2 linked regions of the Plantactinospora soyae genome follow. The protein of the gene in region 1 interacts with the protein of each later gene in a pairwise test. Links are inferred from orthologs where the notes say so. Each region holds a gene or a part of one and is shown on either strand. Other genes may lie near its edges.

Region 1 (16,570 bases):
AGCCACTCCAGCCACTGACCGTGCGGACCGGTCCGGGCCAGGACGTCGACGCTGATCCGGCCGCTCCGCCAGGTGACCAGGGTGAGCAGACCGACCGAGAGCACCCCGGCCGGACCGGCCGCCGCCGGGCGGTGGTCCTGGAAGAGTTCGGCACCCGCCTCGGACGCCTCGTTGAGCAGCACCGTCAGGTCCCGTCGCGCCCCCACCTCCGCCAGTACCGCCACCAGTCGGCGTCGGTCGGGCTGGCCGAGGTACGTCACCGCGTTCGAGGCGAAGACGCACGGCAGGGCGTCGTCGGCCACGGTGGACAGCACCAGGGGCAGGGTCTCTGCCATGTCACCGGCCACCATCCGCAGGTCGTCCCGGCCCATCTCCGCCAGCGCGGCGTCCAGCCGATCGAGCCGGTCCGTCTGCTCCGGCCAGACACAGGCCCGCAGCCAGTCCGTCGCCCGGCTGTCGCTGGCATCGATCGGCGCCAGGTCGATCCCGGTCCGGGCGACCACCAGCGGGTCCACCGCCGCCGGCTCCGGCCAGGCCGTGCCGCGTACCTCGCAGGTCATGGTGAGAGCCGGCGGACCGCCGGCCGGACCGTAGGTCGCGGTCCGCCCGTCGGAACCGAGATACCGGCACGGGTACCGGTCGGTCCGGAGCAGCAACCCGGCACTGGCTCCCAGTTCGACCAGGTGCAGCGGTCGCTCCGGCCACAGCTCGGCCACCCGGCCGAATCCGGGACGGAGCAGCGCGGCCCGGTTGGCCTCGTTGGTCTGTGTGCTGCGGGTCGCGCAGAGCTGGGCGAGTTCGTCCCGGCGCGTCTGCACCAGGTCGGCGAACGCGGTCGCCAGGCCGGGACCGATCGCGCCGTACCCGCCGAGTCCTGGCAGGTACTCCGCGAGCGGATGGCCGGGCGCGGTGGTGCGGAGCAGGTACTGCACCGCGGCGAAGAAGAGGATCGGCCGACGTTGTCCCGGGCCCGCCGCCAGCAACGGGGCCGCCAACTCCGGACGGTCGGCGACCACCTCGGACAGGAACTCGTAGCGGGGGGAGTGACCGTGGAACTCGTGCCGGGCGAAGTGCTGGAACAACCGGGCCAGCCGAGCCTGCTCGACGGTGTTCATGGCGGGAAGTATGGATCTGACGCCGGGACCGGCGCTGCGACGACGATCACCACCGACCATGGGAGTCGACCGCCGCCGGGTGACCGGTCACCCCTTCACCACGCTCGTCAAAACCGGAATATCCGCTGGCAAGCCGGCATCTGGGTCAGGCAACTGGCGAGCAACCACGCAGGTCACATAGCGTGCCTGGCCGTGGACCAAGAACGCAGCTTCCCGGAAGAGCAGGTGCCCGGCTGGCGGGCCGGTGATCGCGCTTATCCCGACCAGCAGTGGCGTGGCGTTGCTGAGGACCGCTATTCCGGCGCCGATCCTCTCGCCCCGACGCAGCCCGGTGGTCCGGTCCCGAACGCACGGTACGGCCAGCCCTCCGATGCCGGCCCCGAGCGGTACGGCCAACCCTCCGACGCCGCCGCCGAGCGGTACGGCGCCTCGGCCGGCGCCTCGCTGGAGGTGCCGCTGCCGGGCTTCGGCCTCGCCGGGTCCGGAGCCGAGCCCGGCTATCCGTCGGCTGACTGGTCCCGGGACGCCACCGAGCGGGGCCGGGGTTCGGCCACCGGCCCCGACGGCGGGTCACCGGGCCACGCCGGGCCCGGGGCACCCCTGCACGGCGGAGGTCCCGACCCGGCCGGCGGTGTGTACCGGATCCCCGCCGGTGGTGGCGTCGACGGCGGCTCGGGCCCGCCGTACGGCGGCCACGGAACCGGCCGGCACGGTACGCAGCCCGCCGACCCTGGCCGGCATGGTGCGCCGCCCGCCGACCTGGGCCAGTCGCCGCCGTCCGCGCCGGATGCCGGCGGGTCACCGGTGGGGGCGGATCCTGGGCGCTCACCGTTGTCCGGCTATCCGATCGTGCAGCCCGGGCGGGGCGCCGAGCAGCCCGGACCGCTGGACCAGCCCACCAACCTGGTGCCGCAGGTCGAGGCGCGGCCGGGCGGGGGTGGTCCGCTGGCCGGTGGCGACGCCGCCGGTTTCCACACCGAGGCGATCGACCGGGCGGCGCTGCGCCGTCCCGTCGCGCCGGCCTCGCCGGGCCACGGCGAGCCGGGCGGTGTCGGTCTGGCCGGTGCCGAGGGGGTCTACCGGAGCCGTCGTCCGGGGCTGGCCGCGATCCTGGCGCTCCTCACGCTGGTCTTCGAGGTACCGGCCGTCCGGGTACTGCTCGACGGGGCGGTCGGCAGTCCGGTTTCGCCCTCCGCGGTACTCGCTGGGGTCTTTCTCGTACTCGGGTTGCCGATCTTCGCCGCTGGGCTCTATGGGCTGATCACCAATGCGGCGACCCTCGGCGACCCGGCCCGTGCCTGGCTCCGGCCGCCGACCGGGTACCTCACGATCGGGCTGGTGCTCTTCGTCGCGGCGGCGCTCGCCACGGGCTGACCCGGCCCGGCAGGGGCCGACCACGGCCCCGGCCCAGGGGGGCTTGACCACGGCCCGGCAGAGGCTGACCACAACCCGTCCCAGGGGGCTTGACCACAACCCGGTCCAGGGCTGACCACGGGCCGGATGAGGGCCGGGGACGGGCGGGCGTGGACCCGACCGGGCAGACCGCCGGTAGCGTCGGAACGAGTGCCCTGACCAGCGCCGGGGCCCCGGAGGGGGTTTGTGTGCTGGTGGACGGGGCGGGGGCGTACACTTGGCCATTGGCGACCGCCTCGTGCGGTCGACCTCGCGCGCCCTCTCCGCGGTCTGCCCGTGGAGCGACGGCCCCCTGGTCCCGATCTTGATCGGGTCCGTCATGGCCGGCGATCCGGCGCCAGGACGCCAGGCCGCCGGCCAGGCGTGGACAACCAGGGACAGAAGGAGCACCTCACCATGGCCGTAGTGACCATGCGCCAACTGCTGGAGAGCGGTGTCCACTTCGGGCACCAGACCCGGCGTTGGAACCCGAAGATGAAGCGCTTCATCTTCACCGAGCGCAACGGTATCTACATCATCGACCTCCGCCAGACCCTCGAGTACATCGAGAAGGCGTACGAGTTCGTCCGCGGGACCGTGGCCGAGGGCGGCAGCATCCTCTTCGTGGGTACCAAGAAGCAGGCTCAGGAAGCCATCGCCGAGCAGGCGACCCGGGTCGGCCAGCCGTACGTCAACCACCGCTGGCTCGGCGGCATGCTGACCAACTTCCAGACCGTCTACAAGCGGCTCCAGCGGATGAAGGAGCTGGAGGCGCTCGGCGATCTGTCCGGCACCGCGCAGGGTTACACCAAGAAGGAGACCCTGCAGCTGTCCCGCGAGAAGATCAAGCTGACCCGTACCCTCGGTGGGCTGCGGGACATGCAGAAGGTTCCGGCCGCGATCTGGGTGGTCGACACCAAGAAGGAGCACATCGCCGTCGACGAGGCCCGCAAGCTGGGCATCCCGGTGATCGCCGTGCTCGACACCAACTGCGACCCGGACGAGGTCGACTTCCCGATCCCGGGTAACGACGACGCGATCCGCTCCGCCGAGCTGCTGACCAGGGTCATCGCGGCGGCCGTCGGCGACGGCCTGATCGCCCGCTCGGGCAAGCGTCGGGGCACCGACGAGAAGCCCGAGCCGGGTGTCGTCGGCGCCGACGAGCCGCTCGCCGAGTGGGAGCGCGAGCTGATCGAGGACACCGAGAAGAAGGCCGATGGCGACGCGGAGCCGAAGGCCGCCGAGCCGGCGAGTGCCGAGCCGGCGACCGCCGCCGCCGAGCCGAAGACTGCCGAGCCGAAGGCCGCCGAGCCGGCGACCGCCGCCGCTGAGTGATTTCGCCGTCGGGTTCCGCCGGTTGATCGTCTGACCGGCGGAACCCGACCTGGTACGAGGCACGGTGGCCCCGAATCGGGGTAACCGCAGAAGACCACCGAATCAGCCGCGTTACACACCGAAGAGAGAGTCATGTCCAACTTCACCGCCGCGGACGTCAAGAAGCTCCGGGACCTCACCGGCGCCGGCATGATGGACTGCAAGAAGGCCCTCACCGAGGCCGAGGGCGACTTCGACAAGGCTGTCGAGTTCCTGCGCGTCAAGGGCGTCAAGGACGTCGGCAAGCGGGCCGGCCGTACCGCCGCCAACGGTCTGGTGGCGCACTCCGGCAAGGCGCTGCTCGAACTCAACTGCGAGACCGACTTCGTCGCCAAGAACGCTGACTTCATCGCGTTCGCGCAGCTTCTCGTCGAGCACGGCGGGCAGTCCGGCGCGGCCGACGCCGAGGGTCTGCTCGGCACCACCCTGGCCGACGGCCGTACGGTCGCCGACGCGGTCCAGGAGCAGTCCGCCAAGATCGGCGAGAAGCTGGTGCTCAACCGCTTCGTCGCACTCGACGGGCCGGTCGCGGTCTACCTGCACCGCAAGGCGCAGGACCTGCCCCCGCAGGTCGGCGTGATGGTGGAGTACACCGGCAAGTCCGACGAGGCCGGTGACGCCGACGCGCGCGGCGTCGCGATGCAGATCGCCGCCATGCGTCCCAAGTACGTCAACCGCGATGAGGTGCCGGCCGAGACCGTGGCCTCGGAGCGGCGCATCGCCGAGCAGACCGCTCGCGAGGAGGGCAAGCCCGAGGCGGCCATGTCCAAGATCGTCGAGGGTCGGGTCAACGCCTTCTTCAAGGACTACGTCCTGCTCGAGCAGGCATCGGTCGCCGACAACAAGAAGTCGGTGAAGCAGGTGCTCGCCGAGGCGGGTATCGAGGTAACCCGGTTCGTCCGGTTCGAGGTCGGCCAGGCCTGAGCCGCCTGACGTACGGGCCGGGTCGTCGCGACCCGGCCGTACGGCGCAGACGGGGTGACACGGAGAGGAGGCCGCTGGTGTACGTGACAGGCACCGCGGCCTCCTTGTCACGTAGGGTCAGCAGCGGCAGGTTGGGTGAATGGACGCCGGCGTGCCGGCGCGGGAGAGGCGGGTCGGATGACGCAGGTTGTGAGTGACCGGACCTCGGCGGCGGACGATCCGACGGCGCCGCCACCCGGGCGGGCCCGCCGGGTGGTGCTGAAGCTGTCCGGCGAGGTCTTCGGCGGTGGCGCGATCGGCGTCGATCCGGACGTGGTGCAGGCCATCGCGCGGCAGATCGCAACCGTGGTACGCCGGGGCGTACAGGTCTCGGTGGTGGTCGGGGGCGGCAACTTCTTCCGGGGCGCTGAACTCCAGAAGCGCGGCATGGACCGGGCCCGGGCCGATTACATGGGCATGCTCGGCACGGTGATGAACTGCCTGGCACTCCAGGACTTCCTGGAGAAGGAGGGCATCGAGACGCGGGTGCAGAGCGCGATCACGATGGCGCAGGTCGCCGAGCCCTACATTCCGCTGCGGGCGATCCGCCACCTGGAAAAGGGTCGCGTGGTCATTTTCGGCGCGGGCGCCGGGATGCCCTACTTCTCGACCGACACCGTCGCCGCCCAGCGCGCGCTGGAGATCCGGGCCGACGTGGTGCTGATGAGCAAGAACGGGGTCGACGGCGTCTACACGGCGGATCCGCGTACCGACCCGAACGCCAGCAAGCTCGACAAGATCACCTTCACCGAGGTGCTCCGGCGCGGACTGCGCGTAGCGGATGCCGCCGCGTTCAGCCTCTGCGAGGAGAACGGGCTGCCGATGCTGGTCTTCGGTGCCGAGGGCGACGACACCATCATCCGGGCTGTCGGCGGCGAGCGCATCGGAACGTTGATCACGGCGTGAGCCGCGCTTGGGCCCGGGCCGGCCAGACCGGGCAGGGTATTAACGACGGAGCAGCATCCAGCAGAAGGAGGCGAAGGAGCAGGTGATCGACGACACCCTCCTCGAGGCCGAGGAGAAGATGGAGCGCGCGGTCGAGCACGCCAAGGAGGAGTTTGGCGCCATCCGCACCGGGCGCGCCTCTCCGGCGATGTTCTCCAAGATCATCATCGACTACTACGGTAGTCCCACCCCCCTGACCCAGATGGCCTCCGTCGGCATCCCCGAGCCTCGGATGGCGATCATCAAGCCGTACGACAACTCGCAGTTGCAGGCGATGGAGAAGGCGATCCGCGACTCCGACCTCGGCGTGAACCCCAACAACGAGGGCAACCAGCTACGTATCGTGCTGCCGCAGATGACCGAGGAGCGGCGCCGGGACATGATCAAGGTGGCCCGGCACAAGGCCGAGGAAGCCAAGGTGGCGATCCGGAACATCCGCCGCCGGGGCAAGGAAGAGCTCGACCGGATCGTCAAGGACGGCGAAGCGGGTGAGGACGAGGGTCGGCGCGCCGAGAAGGAGCTGGACGACCTCACTCACCGGTACGTGACGCACGTCGACGAGTTGGTGAAACACAAGGAAACCGAGTTGCTCGAGGTCTGATGTCCCACGTCGACCCCTATCGCGGCGGCGCGGAGCCGCGTGGCCGGCAGCAACGGCCCGAGCATCCGCGTGGCCTGGATAGGTCCCGTGGTCCGGAGCGCCAGGACGGCCCGGCGGGCCGCCAGTGGCCAGCCGGCGACGACGACGCCTGGGTTCGGGCGCGGCACGGGGGTGCCGCGCCCGACACCTATGCGGCGCCGACCGACAGCTTCCCGGTCCTACCCGACACGTCCGCGGGCCCGACTGGCCAGCACCCCGCCCCACCCGACATTCCGGTGGATCCCGACGGCGGCTATCCGGCCACCGGATTCCCGCCGGGAAAGGCTCCGGGACTCCGGTCCGGAACACTGCCAGGACACCGGAACGGCCACCGCGACCAGGCCGTCGGGGACCCGGGCTCGCAGTGGCGTGGCGCCGAGCCGGGTGGGCCCGCGACCGAGTACCCCGCCGCCGGGCGGCCCGGCTATCCGGAGGGCGGCGATTCGCCGTACCCGGACGGGGACGACCGGCGTGGTGCCGACGCCAGCGCGGAGGCACCGACCAACCCGGTAGGTTGGCCCTTCGTGGACCCGGATCCGGCCCCGGAACCGTCCTCGGCGCCGCGGCGCGGTCCGGGCCGCCGCCGGGCGACCCGCTCCGGCCAGCCGGCCGCTTCCGGTCGGGCCGGCCGGAACCTCCCGGCCGCGATCGGCGTCGGGCTCGGGCTCGGCGCCGCGATCGTCGTTCCGCTCTTCCTGTTCCGCCCCGCCTTCCTGGTCGTGGTGGCGATCGCGGTCAGTATCGGCATCTGGGAGATGACCCAGGCGGTACGGCCCAGCGGGGTCCACCCGCCACTCGTGCCGCTGATCGCGGGCGGCCTGCTGATGGTCGGGCTGGCCTGGTGGGCCGGGCCGGACGCGCTCAGCCTCGGATTGCTGGTGACGGTGCTGGCGACGCTGGTCTGGCGGCTCGGTGACGGGCCGGCCGGCTACCAGCGGGACATGACGGCGGCCACCCTCATCGCGGTCTACGTGCCGTTCCTCGGCGGGTTCGCGGCGCTGCTCGCCGCCGCGCCGGACGACGGCGAACTGCGGGTACTGGTCACCCTGGCCGCGGTCGTGCTCTCCGACACCGGTGGGTACGCCGCCGGTGTGGCGTTCGGCAAGCATCCGATGGCGCCCTCGGTCAGTCCGAAGAAGTCCTGGGAGGGTTTTGCCGGTTCGGTGGCGGCGGCGGCGATCGGCAGCGCCGTACTGCTGGGCGTCCTGCTCGACGTCGAGCCGTGGTGGGGGGCGATCTTCGGGGTGGCGGTCTCGGTGGCGGCCGTGCTCGGAGACCTCGGCGAATCGATGATCAAGCGGGATCTCGGGGTCAAGGACATGAGCAACCTGCTCCCGGGACACGGTGGACTGATGGACCGACTCGACTCGGTCCTCTTCGCCGTGCCCACCGGGTACCTTCTCCTGGCGATCTTCGCCCCGACCGGTTGAGAGTCGACGTGAGCCTTCACACCAGGGGTATCCGGCACCGCCCGCCGGTTCGGCACCCTCGGCCAGGTGCGTTGTCGCGCGGACGTGGGAGACTGGACAGGCCATGACGAGCCTGCCCATGATCCAGATTTCCCCGGACGCCCCGATCGGGTCCGCACCGTCGCGCCGGGCGGCGATGCCGCCCCGGCACCTTGCCGACCTCGACCTACCCGGACGACAGGCGGTCGTCGCCGAGCTGGGTGAGCCCGCCTTCCGTGCCAAGCAGATCTCCACCCACTACTTCGGCCGCCTGGTGCGGGATCCGGAGCGGATGACGGACCTGCCCACCGCCAGCCGGGACCGGATCACCGACGCGCTGCTGCCGAACCTGCTCACCCCGGTCCGCGAGGTGGCCTGCGACGACGGCGCGACCCGCAAGGCGCTGTGGCGGTTGCACGACGGCTCGCTGGTCGAGAGCGTGCTGATGGGTTACCCGGACCGGGTCACCGTCTGCATCTCCAGCCAGGCCGGCTGCGGGATGGGCTGCCCGTTCTGCGCGACCGGTCAGGCCGGCCTGACCCGCAACCTCTCCACCGCCGAGATCGTCGACCAGGCCGTCCACCTCGCCGGCGTGGCCGCCTCCGGGGCGGTCGTCGGATCCCCGCCGAGGTTGTCGCACGTTGTCTTCATGGGCATGGGCGAGCCGCTGGCCAACTACTCGCGGGTCGTGGCGGCGGTCCGCCGGCTCTGCGCGCCGGCACCGGAGGGGCTCGGTCTCTCCCAGCGTCACGTCACCGTCTCCACGGTCGGCCTGGTTCCCGCGATGCGCAGGCTGGCCGAGGAGGGACTGTCGGTGACTCTTGCGCTGTCGCTGCATGCGCCCGATGATGAGCTGCGCGACGAACTGGTGCCGGTCAACCAGAGGTGGAAGGTTGCCGAGGTGCTGGACGCCGCGTGGCACTACGCGGAGCGTACGGGGCGTCGCGTATCCATCGAATACGCGATGATCAGAGATGTGAACGACCAGCCGTGGCGTGCCGACCTACTCGGTCGGTTGCTGGCTGGTCGGCTGACCCACGTGAACTTGATCCCGCTCAACCCCACCCCGGGTAGCCGCTGGGACGCGAGTCCGAAGCCGGTGGAGCGGGAGTTCGTCCGGCGTCTGCGCGCGGCCGGCGTCTCGACGACCGTCCGGGACACCCGCGGGCGTGACATCGACGGTGCGTGTGGCCAGCTGGCCGCCGCGGCGGTGACACCGTGAGCGGCCGGGTCATCAGACTTAGTGGTGCCGCTTGCGGCGTCGACCCGCGTGGCGGGGCGGCGTGAGCGAGCGAAGCGAGCGAGCGAACCAGGAGACATAGTGGCGAGTCAGGGTCAGCGTTTCCGGCGCAAGGCGCTCCGGCGGGGCTACAAGGTCGATGAGGTGGACACGTTCCTGGACCGTGTCGAGGCCACGCTCGCCGGTGAGTCGCTGGGCGCGCCCGTCGCCTCCCAGGAGGTGCACGACGTCGTCTTCCGGGTGCGCTTCGGAGGGTACGACGAGTGGCAGGTCGACCTGCACCTCGACCGGGTGGAGCGGCAGATCGCCGAGCTGGAGGAGCGCGGCGGTGCCGTCGGCAACCGCGGCGGGGATTCGGGGATGGGCGACCGCGGGACGCAGCCGGGCCGCCTCGGTCCGCCGGACCGGATGGGTCCGCCCGACCGAATGGGGCCGCCCGACCGAATGGGTCCGCCGGACCGGATGGGGCCACCGGACCGGATGGGTCCGCCCGACCGGATGGGCCCGCCGATGCGCGACGACCGGGGACTGCCCCCGGGTGGGCAGCCGCCACCGTTGCGTCCCATGCCGGCGCAGGCCGGGCCGCCGAACGATCCGTACGGGCAGTTCGACGAGCCCACCGGGACCTTCGGCGGCGGCTTCGACCCGCAGCGGGGTGGGTTCGACCCGCAGCGGGGTGGCATGGAGCCGCAGCGGGGTGGCATGGAGCCGCAGCGCGGCGGGTTCGACCCGCAGCGGGGCGGTTTCGAGCCCCAGCGGGGTGGCTTCGAGCCGCAGCGCGGCGGGTTCGACCCGCAGCGGGGTGGCGGGGATCCCCAGCGCGGCGAGTTCGAGCCGCAGCGGGGTGGGTTCGACCCGCAGCGCGGCGGTCCGGATCCGCAGCGGGGTGGCTTCGAGCCGCAGCGAGGTGGTTTCGAGCCCCAGCGGGGTGGCTTCGACCCGCAGCGCGGAGGTCCGGATCCGCAGCGGGGTGGCTTTGACCCGCAGCGGGGCGGTCCCGAGGGCCCGCGCGGAGGCTTCGAGCCGCAGCGCGGCCCGGGTGCTCCGGTTCCGCCCCGTACCCCGGGCGGGCCGCCGGGGGGGTTCGGGCCGAACGAGCGGTTTGACGGATTCGATCCCAACCGCCACGGCAAGGCGGACATGACCGCCGAGATCCGGATGCCGGACCGCGAGTTGCGCGGGCCGGGCCGGGGTGTCGGTGAGCCGCCGCCGATGGCACCGCCGATGGGTGGCCCGGGGCTCGGTGGCCCGCCGCCGATGGGAGCTCCGGGGCCGTCGGGGCCGGGTGGTGAGCTGGCGCGGATCGACCAGATCCGTCGTACCTTCCAGGTGCGCCGGTTCGGTAGCGGGTACGACCCCGATCAGGTCGACCGGTTGTTCGAGGGGATCCTCGGCGGCATGGCCGGGCGAGGACCGATGCCGGTCAACCCCGTCGATCTCGACACCATGCGGTTCGGGCTGGTGCCGGGCGGCTACTTCGAGGCCGAGGTCGACGCCGCACTCAAGGAAGTCAAGGACCTGCTGCTCGGACAGTGACCATGCCACCGCCGGCGAGGACGCTCTCCTCGCCGCGCGGGGGCGGGTGGCGCCGACTGGGTGCTTCGGGCAGCCGACTCGGCAGGCCTGACGGCCGACTCAGCGGACGGGCCGCCCTCCCGGGGTCGGCCCGACGTGCCGTCGATCGTCAGGCCGGCCGGAAATCAGGAACGCAGGCCGTTGCGGCGCAGGATCGTGTCGCCGATGACGGCTACCACCAGGAACGCGGCGATCCCACCGAGCCAGATCTTCTCGATGCCGCTGACCTCGTTGTTGTTGAACATCAGCAACACCAGCACGGCCGCGGAGAGGATCGCGCCGATCCGACCCGCCCTGCGGTGTCCCGGCTTGCGTTGGTCGGGTGACGTCACCGGCTCGCTTCCAGCCACTTTCCGGTCCTTTCCTCACGATCGGATGCCGGTAAGTCTGGCACGTGCCGTACCGGCCGCGCCGGAGGGCCCGGCGTCCCGGCGCTGTCCGGCGCTGTGGAACGGCCGGACCGGGAGGCGGCCGGGCGGCCCAACCCGGCGTCGCGGGTCGGCCAGCTCGGGGCCTCCGGTAGCGTTTGGGGGTACGCCTTGATTCCGGGGCCAGGGATGAGATTGCCTACGTCTAGGGGGACTGTGCGGTGCGACTGACCGGTACGGGACACGCGAGCATGCGGATCGACACCGGTGCGGGCAGCATCCTGTGCGACCCATGGGTCAACCCGGCCTATTTCGCCTCATGGTTCCCGTTCCCGGACAATTCACAGCTCGACTGGGAGACGCTCGGGCAGGTCGACTACCTGTACGTCTCGCACCTGCACCGGGACCACTTCGACGCCGAGCACCTCAAGCGGTTCATCTCGAAGAAGGCCACCGTCCTGCTTCCGGAATACCCCACCTCCGAACTCGAGGACGAGCTGCGGGAACTCGGGTTCACCAGCTTCCTGCGTACCAAGACCAACGAGGTCATGGAACTCGACGGCGGCCTGAAGGTGATGGTCCAGGCGCTGACCAGCCCGACCGACGGGCCGATCGGTGACTCGTCGCTGTGGGTGGAGTACGACGGCGTACGGCTGCTGAACCAGAACGACGCCCGCCCGAGCGATCTCGACATCTTCGCCGAACTGGGCCACGTGCACGCGCACCTGCTCCAGTTCTCCGGCGCGATCTGGTACCCGATGGTCTACGAGCTGCCCACGGCGGCCAAGACCGCGTTCGGCAAGCAGAAGCGCGACCGGCAGATGGACCGGACGATCCGCTACATCGACGACCTCAAGGCGTCCTGGGTCTTCCCGATCGCCGGCCCGCCGTGCTTCCTCGACGACGAGCTGTGGCAGTTCAACGACATCCACGGCGACGAGGGAAACATCTTCCCCGACCAGCAGGTCTTCCAGGACCACTACACCGAGCTGGGCTACGACAACAGCGTGATCCTGCTGCCCGGCACCGTCTCCGAGGTCGGTGTTGACACCTGCGAGACCAGCCAACCGGTGCCGGACGTGCGGGAGTTCTTCGTCCGCAAGGAGGAGCACCTGCGCGAGTACCAGGCCCGGTCCCGGCCGGTGATCGAGGCGGCGAAGGCATCCTGGCGGCATCCGGAGATCGACGTGCTGGCCGGGATGAAGCGTCGGATCGAGCCGCTGCTGGACGAGTCGATCTACCTCGCCAAGGGGGTGGGCGGCCCGGTCCGGTTCGACCTGGTCGGCTACGACGGCGAGTCGGTCGAGTCCATCCTGGTGGACTTCCCGGGCAAGGAGGTCCGGCCGGCCGCGGACGAGAAGGTGCGCTACCGGTTCCGTACCGAGCGGGCGCTGGTCGAGCATCTGCTGCACATCGACGAGGTCGACTGGGTCAACTCGCTCTTCCTCTCCTGCCGGTTCTCCGCCGCCCGGATCGGCCAGTACAACGAGTTCGTCTACTCCTTCTTCAAGTGCCTCTCCGAGGAGCGCCTCCAGTACGCCGAGGGCTGGTACGACGAACACGAGCGGGCCGTCGACGCCGAGGACATCACCCTGGGCGACTGGGTGGTGCAGCGGCGCTGCCCGCACCTGAAGGCGGACCTGACCCGGTTCGGCATCGTCGAGGGCAACCAGCTCACCTGCCAGCTGCACGGCTGGCGGTTCGACCTGGAGAGCGGCCGCTGCCTGACCAGTGTCGGGCACAAGGTCCGGGCCCACCGGGCCGGCGAGCCCGCCCCGGTGACCGTCGACGCCGAGTCGGCCGGCTGAGCCGCCGACCGTGCACAGGCGTTAAGAAGGGGCCCTTCTACAACGGAAAGCGATAAGAAGGGGCCCTTCCTTTCACCGGCCGGGGCCGACCTGGCCGAGGTCGGTGAGGATCCGCCGGGCGGCGTTGTGTCCGGCGGCGCCGATCACACTGCCGCCGGGGTGGCAGCCCGCACCACCGGCGTAGAGGCCGTCGAGCCCGGTCGCGTACGGCATCCGGTCGGTGAACGAGACGGTGTTGTCGACGTGGTGGATGTGCCCACCGGTGATGCCGAAGTGCGCCTCGATGCCCGGTGGGGTCAACGGAACCGCGTCGGCGACCAGTTCCGTGGTGCCGGGGGCGTACCGGTCGCAGATCGCGAGCAGTCGTTCCACGTACCCGGGCAGGAGCTCGTCCCAGGACGCGCCGGTCGGTGCGTACGGCACGGACTGGACGAAGAGCGCGGAGGAGTGGTGGCCCGCCTCGTCCCGCAGCGACGGGTCGACTGTGGTGTGCAGGTACCACTCGATCGTCGGCTCGTCCGGTAGCCGGCCGGCCTGGACGTCCGCCCACATCCGGCGCAGCGCCGCCATCGGCGGTTCGTCGCCGGTCGCACCGGGCAGCAGCGAGGTGGAGCCCGGCAGCAGGTGGATGGTGGCGCCGAACGGGCTCGGCGCGTCGGCGGGCAGGCAGGTGAACCGGGGCAGCCCGGAGAGGGCGAGGTTGACCTTCAGGGTGGTGCCGGTGCGACGGACCGCCGTCATCCGCTCGGTCAGCGACGCCGGCAGGGCGCCGTCCGGCACCAGCTCCATCAGCCGGTACGGGTCACCGGCGCCGAGCACCACCTCGGCGTCGACCGTCCGCCCGTCGTCGAGTACGACGCCACTGGCCGCTCCGCCGTCGACGGTGATCGCGGACACCGGCGTACCGCTGAGGATCGTGGCGCCCGCGGCTCGGGCGGCGTCGGCGAAGGTGCTGGTGACGGTGCCCATACCACCGGCGACGATCATCCAGGTGCCGCCCGAGCCGGGCAGCCGGCACATGTTGTGGGCCAGGAAGTTGTGGCCGGTTCCGGGGTCGTCCGGACCGGCGTTCAGTCCGGAGAGGCCGTCGGTGACGGCGTACATCGAGACCAGCAGTTCGGAGCGGAAGTCGAACCGGGCCAGGTAGTCGGCGACCGAGCCGCGGACCAGATCGACGAAGGGCTCGCGGAGGGCGCGCCGGATGTAGCGGTCGGCGGTCTCCTCCACCGGCAGCGGTTCGGCCAGCCAGGCCGGTCCGAGGTCCTCCCGGAGCGCGGCGAGTTCGGCCTGCATAGCGTCGTCGGCCGTCACGTCGGCCCGGGAGAAGAACCGTTCCATCTGCTCCCGGGTGCCCTCCCGGTCGGCCCCGAACAGCAGGTACGGCGAGCCGACACCACCCGGGGTGGGCAGGAAGTAGTGCGGATCGCGGCGCAGCACCGGGATCTGGACGTCGAGCAGCTCGATCAGCTCCGGCGGCATCAGGCCGAGCAGGTACGAGCCGGTGGAGTGGCGCAGGGCCGGCACCTTCGGAAACGGGTTCTCGGTGCGGGCCGCCCCGCCGATCGTGTCGGCGGCCTCCAGCACCACCACGTCGAGGCCGGCCCGGGCCAGCAGGATGGCGGAAACCAGGCCGTTGTGGCCGGCGCCGACGATCACGACGTCGGCGCGGGCGGGTAGCTCGGCGGTCATGCTCGGGAAGCCTAGTTCGGATGCCCCGGGTCGGTGCCGGGTTGGCCGGCCTTGGTTCCGGCGGTGCGTGGTGGGGCGGCGTCGGGTCCGGGAGAGAGCTGGCGCAGGAAGCCCGCCAGCTCCGCCTCGAAGAGTGCCTCCGGATCGGACACCGCCCAGCGGAGCTGGGGTAGACCTCCATCGAGATCAGTCCGTACAGCATCGTCCAGCCGGACAGCATCATCCGGGCCACCTCGACCGGCAGTTCGGGGTGCCGGTCCCGCATCGGCACCAGCGACTCGGCCAGTCGGTGGTCGACCGGGGCCGGTGGCGACACCGCCGGCGGAAAGTCGCTGGTGTGCGGGGCGGGTGATGGCTAGCATCCCGCCGCGTGACGATCTACGAGACCGAACGACTGGTGGTCCGGAACTGGACGCTGGAGCCCGCCGATCTCGCGCGGGTGTACGACACCTACTCCCGTTCCGAGGTCGTCCGTCACCTGGGTGCGGCACAGTTCCCGCTCCGTACGCCCGCCGACGCCGAGGAGTTGGTACGTCGCTGGCACGCCCGCAACATCCGGTTCGGCGTGGAGACGTACGGCCTCTGGGCGGTGCAGCGTCGGGAGGACGGGCTGGTGGTCGGCACCGTGATGCTCAAGCCGTTGCCCGGAGTCGACGAGTCGACGCTGACCGCCGACATCGAGGTCGGCTGGCACCTGCATCCCGACTCGTGGGGGCACGGGTACGCCACCGAGGCGGCGCGCGGAGCCGTCGAGCGGGGCTTCGCGGCCGGGGTCGAGGAGATCTACGCCGTCGTGTCACCCGGGAACGAGGCGTCGATGTCGGTCGCCCGTCGGCTCGGCATGGCGTCGATCGGCCGGCGGGCCGACTGGTACGGCGGCCAGGAGTTGGAAGCCTTCCGGCTGCGCCGCCCCTGACCGGCAGCCCGTACGGCTGGCCCACCCCTGACCGCCCGTCGGTACGGCTGTACCGGCCTCTGACCGCCCGGATTGCCGGCCGGGCGCCCCGCCGGCCGGCCTGCCAGCGGACGCTCAGAGTTGTTCAGGGAGAATGTCCGGGTGAGTTCTCCGCGTGAGATCGTGTTGCTCGGTTCCACCGGGTCGATCGGCACCCAGGCGATCGACATAGTGCGCCGTAATCCGGACCGGTTCCGGGTGGTCGCGCTCGGCGCCGGCGGCGGTAACGTGGGCCAACTCGCCGCCCAGGCGCTCGAACTCGGGGTCGAGGTGGTCGGGGTCGCGAAGGCCTCCGCCGCGCAGGACCTGCAACTGGCCTTCTATGCGGAGGCGGCGAAGCGGGACTACCCAGCTGGCGGCTTCCGGATTCCCAAGATCGTGGCGGGTCCGTCCGCCATGACCGAACTCGCCGAGTGGCCGTGCGACATCGTGCTGAACGGCGTCGTCGGCTCGCTCGGCCTGGCGCCCACCCTGGCGGCGCTGCGCGCCGGCCGTACCCTCGCATTGGCGAACAAGGAGTCGCTGGTGGCCGGTGGTCCGGTGGTCCGGGCCGCGATCCGCCGCCCGGGGCAGATCGTGCCGGTCGACTCCGAGCACTCGGCGCTGGCCCAGTGCCTGCGCGGGGGCAGCCGGGCCGAGGTGCGCCGACTGATCCTCACCGCCAGCGGAGGGCCGTTCCGGGGCCGCCGCCGCGACGAGTTGACCGGCGTCACCCCCGAGCAGGCGCTCGCGCACCCCACCTGGAACATGGGACCGGTGGTCACGATCAACTGTGCGAACCTGGTGAACAAGGCGCTGGAAGTGATCGAGACCCACGAGTTGTTCGACGTCCCGTACGACGACATCGAGGTGACGGTGCATCCCCAGTCGGTGATCCACTCGATGGTGGAGTTCGTCGACGGCTCGACCCTGGCCCAGGCCAGCCCGCCGGACATGCGGCTGCCGATCGCGCTCGCCCTCGGCTGGCCGGACCGGGTGCCCGAGGCCGCGTCCGCCGTCGACTGGACCACCGCGCACAGCTGGCAGTTCGATCCGCTGGACGAGGCGGCCTTCCCCGC
Region 2 (7,182 bases), 5.2 Mb from region 1 along the record:
CGACCACCGCCGGCAACAGGGCGTCCACCAGTCGACCCGGCACGCTGAGCAGGCCGAGCAGCACGAACAGGCCGATCTGGGCGAGCCAGGCCAACCCGTCGGCGAACCCGAGAATCGCCTGCCGGTGCGGCAACCGGGAGTTGCCCAGCACCACCCCGGCCACGTAGACGGCGATGAATCCGGACGCGTGCAGCACGGTGGCGGCGCCGTACGCGAGCACGGTGAGCCCGACCGCGGCGATCGGATAGAGCCCGGACGACGGCAGGGCGGCCCGGCGCAACGTCCAGCGCCCGAGCATTCCCACACCGAAGCCGAGCACCGTGCCGAGGCTCAGTTCGTAACCGAGCACCAGTACCTCGTACCACCAGGGGTGCGCGCCGAGCCCGGAGGTGGAGAGGAGGACGACCAGCAGCACCGCCGGGGCGTCGTTCATCCCGGACTCGGCCTCCAGCGTCGCCACCAGCCGGGGTGGCAGCCGGAGCCAGCGCAGGGTGGCGAAGACCGCCGCCGCGTCGGTGGAGGAGAGCACCGCGCCGTAGAGCAGGGCGAGCCGCCAGTCCAGCCCGAGCAGGAAGTGGACCACCACGCCGACCACCGCGATGCTGACCACCACACCGACCGTGGCCAGCGTGGCGGCGATCCCGAGTACCGGCCGCACGGCGGTCCACCGCGAGGTCAGTCCCCCCTCGGCGATGATCACGATCAGCGCGCAGAAGCCGAGGGCGCGGGTCAGTTCGGCATCGTCGAACCGGATCCCTAACCCGGATTCACCGATGGCCACCCCGAGCGCGAGATAGACCAGCAGGCTGGGTAGTCCGAGCCGGGTCGACAGCCGGACGGCCCCGACGGCGACGAGCAGCACCGCGGCGCCGATCAGCAGCGCCATATCGAGCCGGTCGGTCACGGCAACCGCGCTCGGCACAGACCCGGGCCAGGGTCGGCGGATCGCCGGCCCCCAGCAGTCACTGCGCGGATCCGTCCCGCAGCTGGCGCAACCGCGCGTCGATCGCCGAGGTGAGGCCGTCGACCTGGAAGAGCTTGTCGCGGCTCGCCGCGCCGGTGCGGAGGCTGACCGCAGCCGGACGCAGCCCGAGCGTCTCGGCGAGCGCCCGCCGGGCGGCCTCGGTGGCCCGACCGTCGACCGCCGGCTGATGCACCGCGATCACCAACGCCGGGCCGTACGGGCCGTCGAACCGGCCGCCCACCCGAGCCCTGGACGAGCCGGGCTTGACCCGGACCGCAACGGTGACCGTCTCGGATCCGGCCATCGACCGGACCCGCCCACCGCCGTCCGACACCCCTGCCGCCGTCAGCCGCGACGGGCGTCGGCGAGCAGGAAGCTGTCCGGCTCGCAGCGCCCACACGGGCTGAATCCCAGCTCCACCGCCTCGCCCACCGGCACCGGCTCGCTCTCCCGGCTGTGCAGATGCGGGCAGTCGGCCAGGTGGTAGCGGGGTCGTCCGTCGACCACGTACACGTCGTCGACCAGCCCGGCCACCAGCGCCGCGTCGGCCTCGGAGACCACCTGTGCCGCCGGCTCGTCCGCCGGAACGGCGTCGTCGCCGGGCTCGCCCCGGCTCACCGGCCCGGAACCGGGCATCTCCGACGCGTTGGCCGGTTGCCGCCAGCCGGCGTCGTCGATGTCCGCGTCCGCGTCGGCCGGTTGCCGCCAGCCGGCGTCGTCGATGTCCGGGTCCATGCCGGACCGGTTGGCCTGGCCGGGTACCGCAACGTCGCGCGGATCGGTCAGCACCGGGCCCGCCACGTCGAACGGATCCGCCCCGCCGTCCCGACCAGCCCCGGCCAGCCGGGGATCGGTCGGTGCCATCCGGGTGCTGGTCGGTGGCCGGCGGCGGCTCGGTGCCGGCTCGCCCTCGCCGCCGTCGTCCAGCTCCACCCCGTCGTCGACGAACCGCTCGTCGTCGGCGGCGAAGCCGGTCCCGCCCCGGGCGCCGGCGGCCTGCCGGGCACCCACCACCAGCGCGACGGCGGCCAGCAGGCTGACCGCGATCGAGCCGATCAGCAGCCCGCTAGACCCACTCGCCAGACCGAGCACGAGCAGCATGACGGCGACGAGGATGAGCAGCAGACTGCCGACTATCACGGCTCACCCCCGACGCATCGTTTCCAGTTGTCGTTCCGTGTCGACCCGGTGGATCAGCGGCCGGTCTCGAGCGCACCGGACCGGCTTCCCCCGCCGTACGAGTTCGCCAGGCCCGCGGTCGCCAGCCCGGGGGTGCTGCCGCTGGACCGATTGCCGTCGGTCCGCGTCATCTCCACCTCCAGGCCCTGACCACGCCCGTCGAGATCCCGCAACTGGCTCTCCAGGTATGCCTTGAGCCGGGTCCGGTACTCGCGCTCGAACTGCTTGAGCTCCTCGATGTGCTTCTGCAGCGCGGTCCGCTTGGCGTCCAGGCCGCCCATCGCCTCCTGGTGCCGCTGGCGGGCGTCCCGCTCCAGCGCGTCGGCCTTGGCCCGCGCCTCGCGGGTGACCTCTTCGGCCTTGGTCCGCGCGTCGGAGAGCAGCTTGTCGGCCTCACGCCGGGCGTCGGAGACGTGGTCGTCAGCCGTACGCTGCGCCATCATCAGCACCCGGAGAGCCTGCTGCTCGCCGTCGCCGCCCACCGCCGGACCCCCCTGGGCCCGTACCTGCTCCAGCTCGGCCTGCATCGCGCGGGCGGCCTGCTCGGCCTGAGCCTTGTCCCGCTGCACCCGGTCGAGCTGGGCCTTCACATCGCCCAGCTCGGCGGCCAGGCGCGGATCGGCGCTCGGGCCGGCTGGCGCGCCGCCACGACCGCCGCGCTCCACCTGGGCGCGCAGCTCGTTGTTCTCTTCAATCAGACGGGCGAGCTCGCGCTCGACCTCGTCCAGAAACGCGTCGACTTCCTCCTCGTCATACCCCCGCTTGCCGATCGGCGGCTTCTTGAAGGCGACGTTGTGGACGTCGGCCGGGGTCAGCGGCATCGAAACTCCTCGGGTCAGTTGCGGCCGCGTGGCACGCCGGTCACCAGGTTGTTCAACTGACGATCAACGGCCTTAACACGAACTCCATCAGCACGAACAGGATAACCAGGAGCACAAGGGAGGCCAGGTCGATGCTCACGGTACCAATTCGCAATGGAGGGATCACACGCCTCAACGCCTTGAGAGGGGGATCAGTGACGCTCCACACCGACTCCATTCCGGCGGCCGCCCCTCGGCTGGGCTGCCAGCGGCGGCCGTACTGAAGGACGGCACTTAGGACAAAACGGCCCAAAAGCACCAGAAGGAAGACGTAGAGGATCAGGTAGAGGACCTGAAACAGGATGGACAGAAACACGGCAGGCGAGATCCCTCGTTCGGGCTAACTCAGGCTGAAAAACCCACCCTCAGCGATCTTGGCCTTGTCCTCAGCGGTGACCTGGACGTTGGCCGGTGAGAGTAGGAACACCCGATTGGTCACGCGCTCGATCGTACCGCGCAGCCCGAACGCCAAACCGGCGGCGAAATCCACCAATCGGCGGGCATCGGCCTCATCCATCTCGGTGAGGTTGATGATCACAGGTACACCATCGCGGAAGTGCTCCCCGATAGTGCGGCCCTCGCGGTAGGTGGTCACGTGCAGCGTGGTGATCTGGTAGCGCTGTTCTGGCTCCGCCGGCACCGCGCGCTCACGCAGCTGCGGCTGCGGTGCCAACGCGAGATTGTCCCGGGTCTGGTACGTCAACGCGCCCGACGGCTCCGCGTTGCCCGGCCGGCTGATCGACCGCACGCTCGACCGCTCCGTGCGCTCGTTCCGCTCCGGCCGATCGCCGTCCGACCGGTCGTGGTCGGTCGTCCGGGCGGCCGACCGTTCCGAGAGCCGGGTCCGTTCGCCGGCCCGGGACCGGGGCGGCGGCGGATCGTCCTGCTCCTCGTCCTCGTCAGCGAACTCGTCGGCGTACCGGCGCTGCCGGTAACGCGACTCGCGGTAGCCACTCTTCTCGTAGCCACCGTCGTCGTAGGCTCGCTCGTCGTCCTCCTCGACCAGTCCGAGCCAGACCCCCGCCTTGCGCAGTGCACCCATCCCGCGCCCCTCCGTCCGCCGTGCGACACACACCCCCCGTGCCGTGCCACTGTCACGCGCGTGAACACTGCCAGTGCCCACCGGCCTGAGACTTCAACCCCTGGCACGACCGCAAGCGGTCTCACCCCGACCCCCGCCAGCGGGGATGTCGTCTCAAACAACACTGATGTAGTTTGGTGTCCGGTTGTCAGGCTACCGCAGCGTGCTACGCATTCCGAGCAACGCGCTACCGATCCGCACATGTGTCGCGCCGTGGGCGATCGCCGGCTCCAGGTCACCGCTCATCCCGGCCGAGACGACCACCGCACCCGGATACCCGGCCCGCAGCCCGGCCGCGATCTCGGCCAGCCCGGCGAACGCCCGCTCCGGATCCCAGTCCAGCGGCGCCACCGCCATCACTCCGGCCAGCCGTAACGTCTCCCGCCCGGCGATCTCGGCGGCCACCGCGTCGATCTCCCGGTCCGGATCGTCCCCGCCCCGCAGCGCGCCGCCCCGGTCGACGGCACCGTCCAGGTTGACCTGGACCAACACCTCCAGCGGCCGGTCACGGTGCCGCTGCGCCGCGTCGGCGAGGGCGCCGGCCAGCCGTACGCTGTCGACCGAGTGGACCAGGTCGGCGTACCGCACCACCGAACGGGCCTTGTTGCGCTGCAACTGCCCGACGAAGTGCCACCGTACCCGGGCACCGGCCGACGCCACCTCGGCCGCCTTGGGCGCGGCGTCCTGGTCGCGGTTCTCCCCCACGTCCAGCACACCCAGCTCGGCCAGCAGGCGAACGTCGCTGGCCGGATACGTCTTGGTCACCGCGACCATGGTGACCTCGGCCGGATCCCGGTCGGCAGCGGCGCAGGCCGCGTCGATCCGGGACCGCACCCGGGCCAGGTTGACCGCGAGCTGCGCCCGGCGCTCGTCCAGCGCCGGGGAAGGGGCTTGGCTCATCTGCGGAGTTCAGGAACCGTTCTTGAGAAAGTCGGGCACGTCCACGTCGTCGAAGAGCACCCGACGCGGCGCCTGGCTCGGTGCCGACACCGGAGGTGGCGAAACCGGGACCGTGCTGTGCGGCGTCGTCGGCGTGCTCGCCTTGCGGGGCGGATCGGCCGGCTTGTACGCCGGAGTTCCGCCGTCGAAGCCGGCCGCGATCACAGTCACCCGGACCTCGTCGCCGAGCGCGTCGTCGATCACCGCACCGAAGATGATGTTCGCGTCCGGGTGGGCGGCGTCGGTGACCAGTTGTGCCGCGTCGTTGATCTCGAACAGGCCAAGGTCGGAGCCGCCGGCGATGGAGAGCAGCACTCCCCGGGCACCGTCCATGCTCTGCTCCAGCAGCGGGCTGGAGATGGCCGCCTCGGCCGCCTCCACCGCCCGGTTGTCCCCTCGGGCACTGCCGATGCCCATCAGCGCGCTGCCGGCGCCGCTCATCACGCTCTTCACGTCCGCGAAGTCCAGGTTGATCAGACCCGGCGTGGTGATCAGGTCGGTGATCCCCTGCACACCGGAGAGCAGCACCTGGTCGGCCTGCCGGAACGCGTCCATCATGCTGATGCCACGGTCGCCGAGGGCGAGCAGCCGGTCGTTCGGGATCACGATCAGGGTGTCGCACTGGTTGCGCAGCTCGTCGATGCCGGCCTCGGCCTGGACCTGGCGACGCTTCCCCTCGAAGGAGAACGGCCGGGTCACCACGCCGATGGTCAGCGCGCCGAGCTTGCGGGCGATGTTCGCCACCACCGGAGCGCCACCGGTACCCGTACCGCCGCCCTCACCGCAGGTGACGAAGACCATGTCGGCGCCCTTGAGCACCTCCTCGATCTCGTCGCGGTGGTCCTCGGCGGCGTTCTTGCCCACGTCGGGGTTGGCGCCGGCGCCCAGCCCCCGGGTCAGCTCCCGACCCACGTCGAGCTTGACGTCGGCGTCACTCATCAACAGCGCCTGCGCATCGGTGTTGATCGCGATGAACTCGACGCCCTTGAGTCCGACCTCGATCATCCGGTTCACGGCGTTGACTCCACCGCCGCCGATGCCGACGACCTTGATGACCGCCAGGTAGTTGTGCGGAGGTGTCATCGGGGTCCTTTCCTTCGATCTCGGCGGAGTGCCCACCCGCCCGGCGATCCGGCCGGGTCAAGGCCGACAACCATTCGGTACGAGGAGGCGAAGGGTAACCCTCACCCTCTACTAGAGGCTTACAGTTATGTCAACTATTTGATCCTCTCGGGGCAACGTATGCGGACGCGAGGCAGGAGCCAAGGACCCGCCCGGCGTGTCGGCGCGCCCACCGACAAACGTCTCGGGCGACCACCCCGGCCGAAGCGCCGAAACGGATCAGCGGATGGTCACCACGTCCGGGGTCCGGACATCGATGGTGTTGCCCTTCCTGGCCAGCAACGACGTCGCCACCTGAGACTTCGTGTCGCTGCGCGAGGCGTCACCCCAGAGCACCGTACGGCCGCCGCGCAGCTTCACGGTGATCCTGGCCGGTCCCTCCACCACCACCTCGGTGAGCCGTTCTCGCAGCTCCGGGCTCAACGCGGCGAGCACCGTCAGCGCCCCTGTCGTCGCCAGGTCGTCGGGACCGGGCGTACCGAGCCGGGCCAGCGGCAGCCCCGCCGGATGGTCGGAGCGGGTCTGGAACACCACTCCGGAACCGTCGATCACCACGAACCGGCGGTTCTGCGGCACCACCGCCACCGGGGTCCGCTCGACGAGTTCGACCAGGATGGTCCGGGGCCACTGTCGGGAAACCGTCACCCGGGCCACCGGGGGCAGCTCGGCCACCCGGTCCTCCACGGCGGCCAGGTCGATCCGGGCCAGCGGAACGCCGTCCGACAGCCGGGCCGCCTCGCGTACCTGCTCCGGGGTGACCAGGGCCGCACCGACGATCCGGAGCGTACGGAAGCCGAGCGCCGAGGTGCCGTACACGATCCCGGTGCCGACCAGGGCGACCACCAGCGCCCCGGCGAGCACCGTCCACGGCATCGCGGCGCGCATCCGCCGCTGCCGGGCCCGGGCCGTGAACCGGCGCACCGACGGCGGTACCGCGTCGCTGCCCGCCCGGACCAGCCGCCAGCCCCGACCGGCGGTCCGTCCCGCGCCGGGCCGGGCCGCGCCGGACCGGGGAGTCGCACCGGAACCGCCCCGGG

The links.
Region 2: the proteins of rlmN (region 1) and ftsZ interact in binary tests that used the Escherichia coli proteins (3 or more experiments, as listed by UniProt). The link is inferred for Plantactinospora soyae from one-to-one orthologs.

The regions. Positions count from the first base shown.
Region 1 is NZ_JADBEB010000001.1:3,897,630-3,914,199, forward strand. Bases 7,084-10,030 are described here. They hold rlmN (23S rRNA (adenine(2503)-C(2))-methyltransferase RlmN), read left to right. Parts: upstream 7,084-7,962; coding sequence 7,963-9,099; downstream 9,100-10,030. Other genes in these bases: H4W31_RS17455 (phosphatidate cytidylyltransferase), read left to right, coding at 7,084-7,859; H4W31_RS17465 (DivIVA domain-containing protein), read left to right, coding at 9,199-10,030. In the rest of the region: H4W31_RS17425 (DUF2332 domain-containing protein), read right to left, coding at 1-1,115; H4W31_RS17430 (hypothetical protein), read left to right, coding at 1,308-2,489; rpsB (30S ribosomal protein S2), read left to right, coding at 2,925-3,842; tsf (translation elongation factor Ts), read left to right, coding at 3,975-4,805; pyrH (UMP kinase), read left to right, coding at 4,983-5,750; frr (ribosome recycling factor), read left to right, coding at 5,833-6,390; more of H4W31_RS17455, read left to right, coding at 6,390-7,083; more of H4W31_RS17465, read left to right, coding at 10,031-10,653; H4W31_RS17470 (hypothetical protein), read right to left, coding at 10,818-11,042; H4W31_RS17475 (Rieske 2Fe-2S domain-containing protein), read left to right, coding at 11,282-12,868; H4W31_RS17480 (phytoene desaturase family protein), read right to left, coding at 12,941-14,557; H4W31_RS17485 (hypothetical protein), read right to left, coding at 14,569-14,709; H4W31_RS17490 (GNAT family N-acetyltransferase), read left to right, coding at 14,928-15,473; dxr (1-deoxy-D-xylulose-5-phosphate reductoisomerase), read left to right, coding at 15,615-16,570.
Region 2 is NZ_JADBEB010000001.1:9,080,715-9,087,896, forward strand. What follows is about bases 4,051-6,999. They hold ftsZ (cell division protein FtsZ), read right to left. Parts: upstream 6,107-6,999; coding sequence 4,994-6,106; downstream 4,051-4,993. Other genes in these bases: H4W31_RS39615 (YggS family pyridoxal phosphate-dependent enzyme), read right to left, coding at 4,238-4,984; H4W31_RS39625 (cell division protein FtsQ/DivIB), read right to left, coding at 6,365-6,999. Also shown: H4W31_RS39585 (potassium/proton antiporter), read right to left, coding at 1-904; H4W31_RS39590 (DUF167 domain-containing protein), read right to left, coding at 963-1,268; H4W31_RS39595 (hypothetical protein), read right to left, coding at 1,310-2,104; H4W31_RS39600 (DivIVA domain-containing protein), read right to left, coding at 2,158-2,964; H4W31_RS39605 (YggT family protein), read right to left, coding at 3,017-3,313; H4W31_RS39610 (cell division protein SepF), read right to left, coding at 3,344-4,045; more of H4W31_RS39625, read right to left, coding at 7,000-7,066. UniProt on the Escherichia coli protein: Essential cell division protein that forms a contractile ring structure (Z ring) at the future cell division site. The regulation of the ring assembly controls the timing and the location of cell division.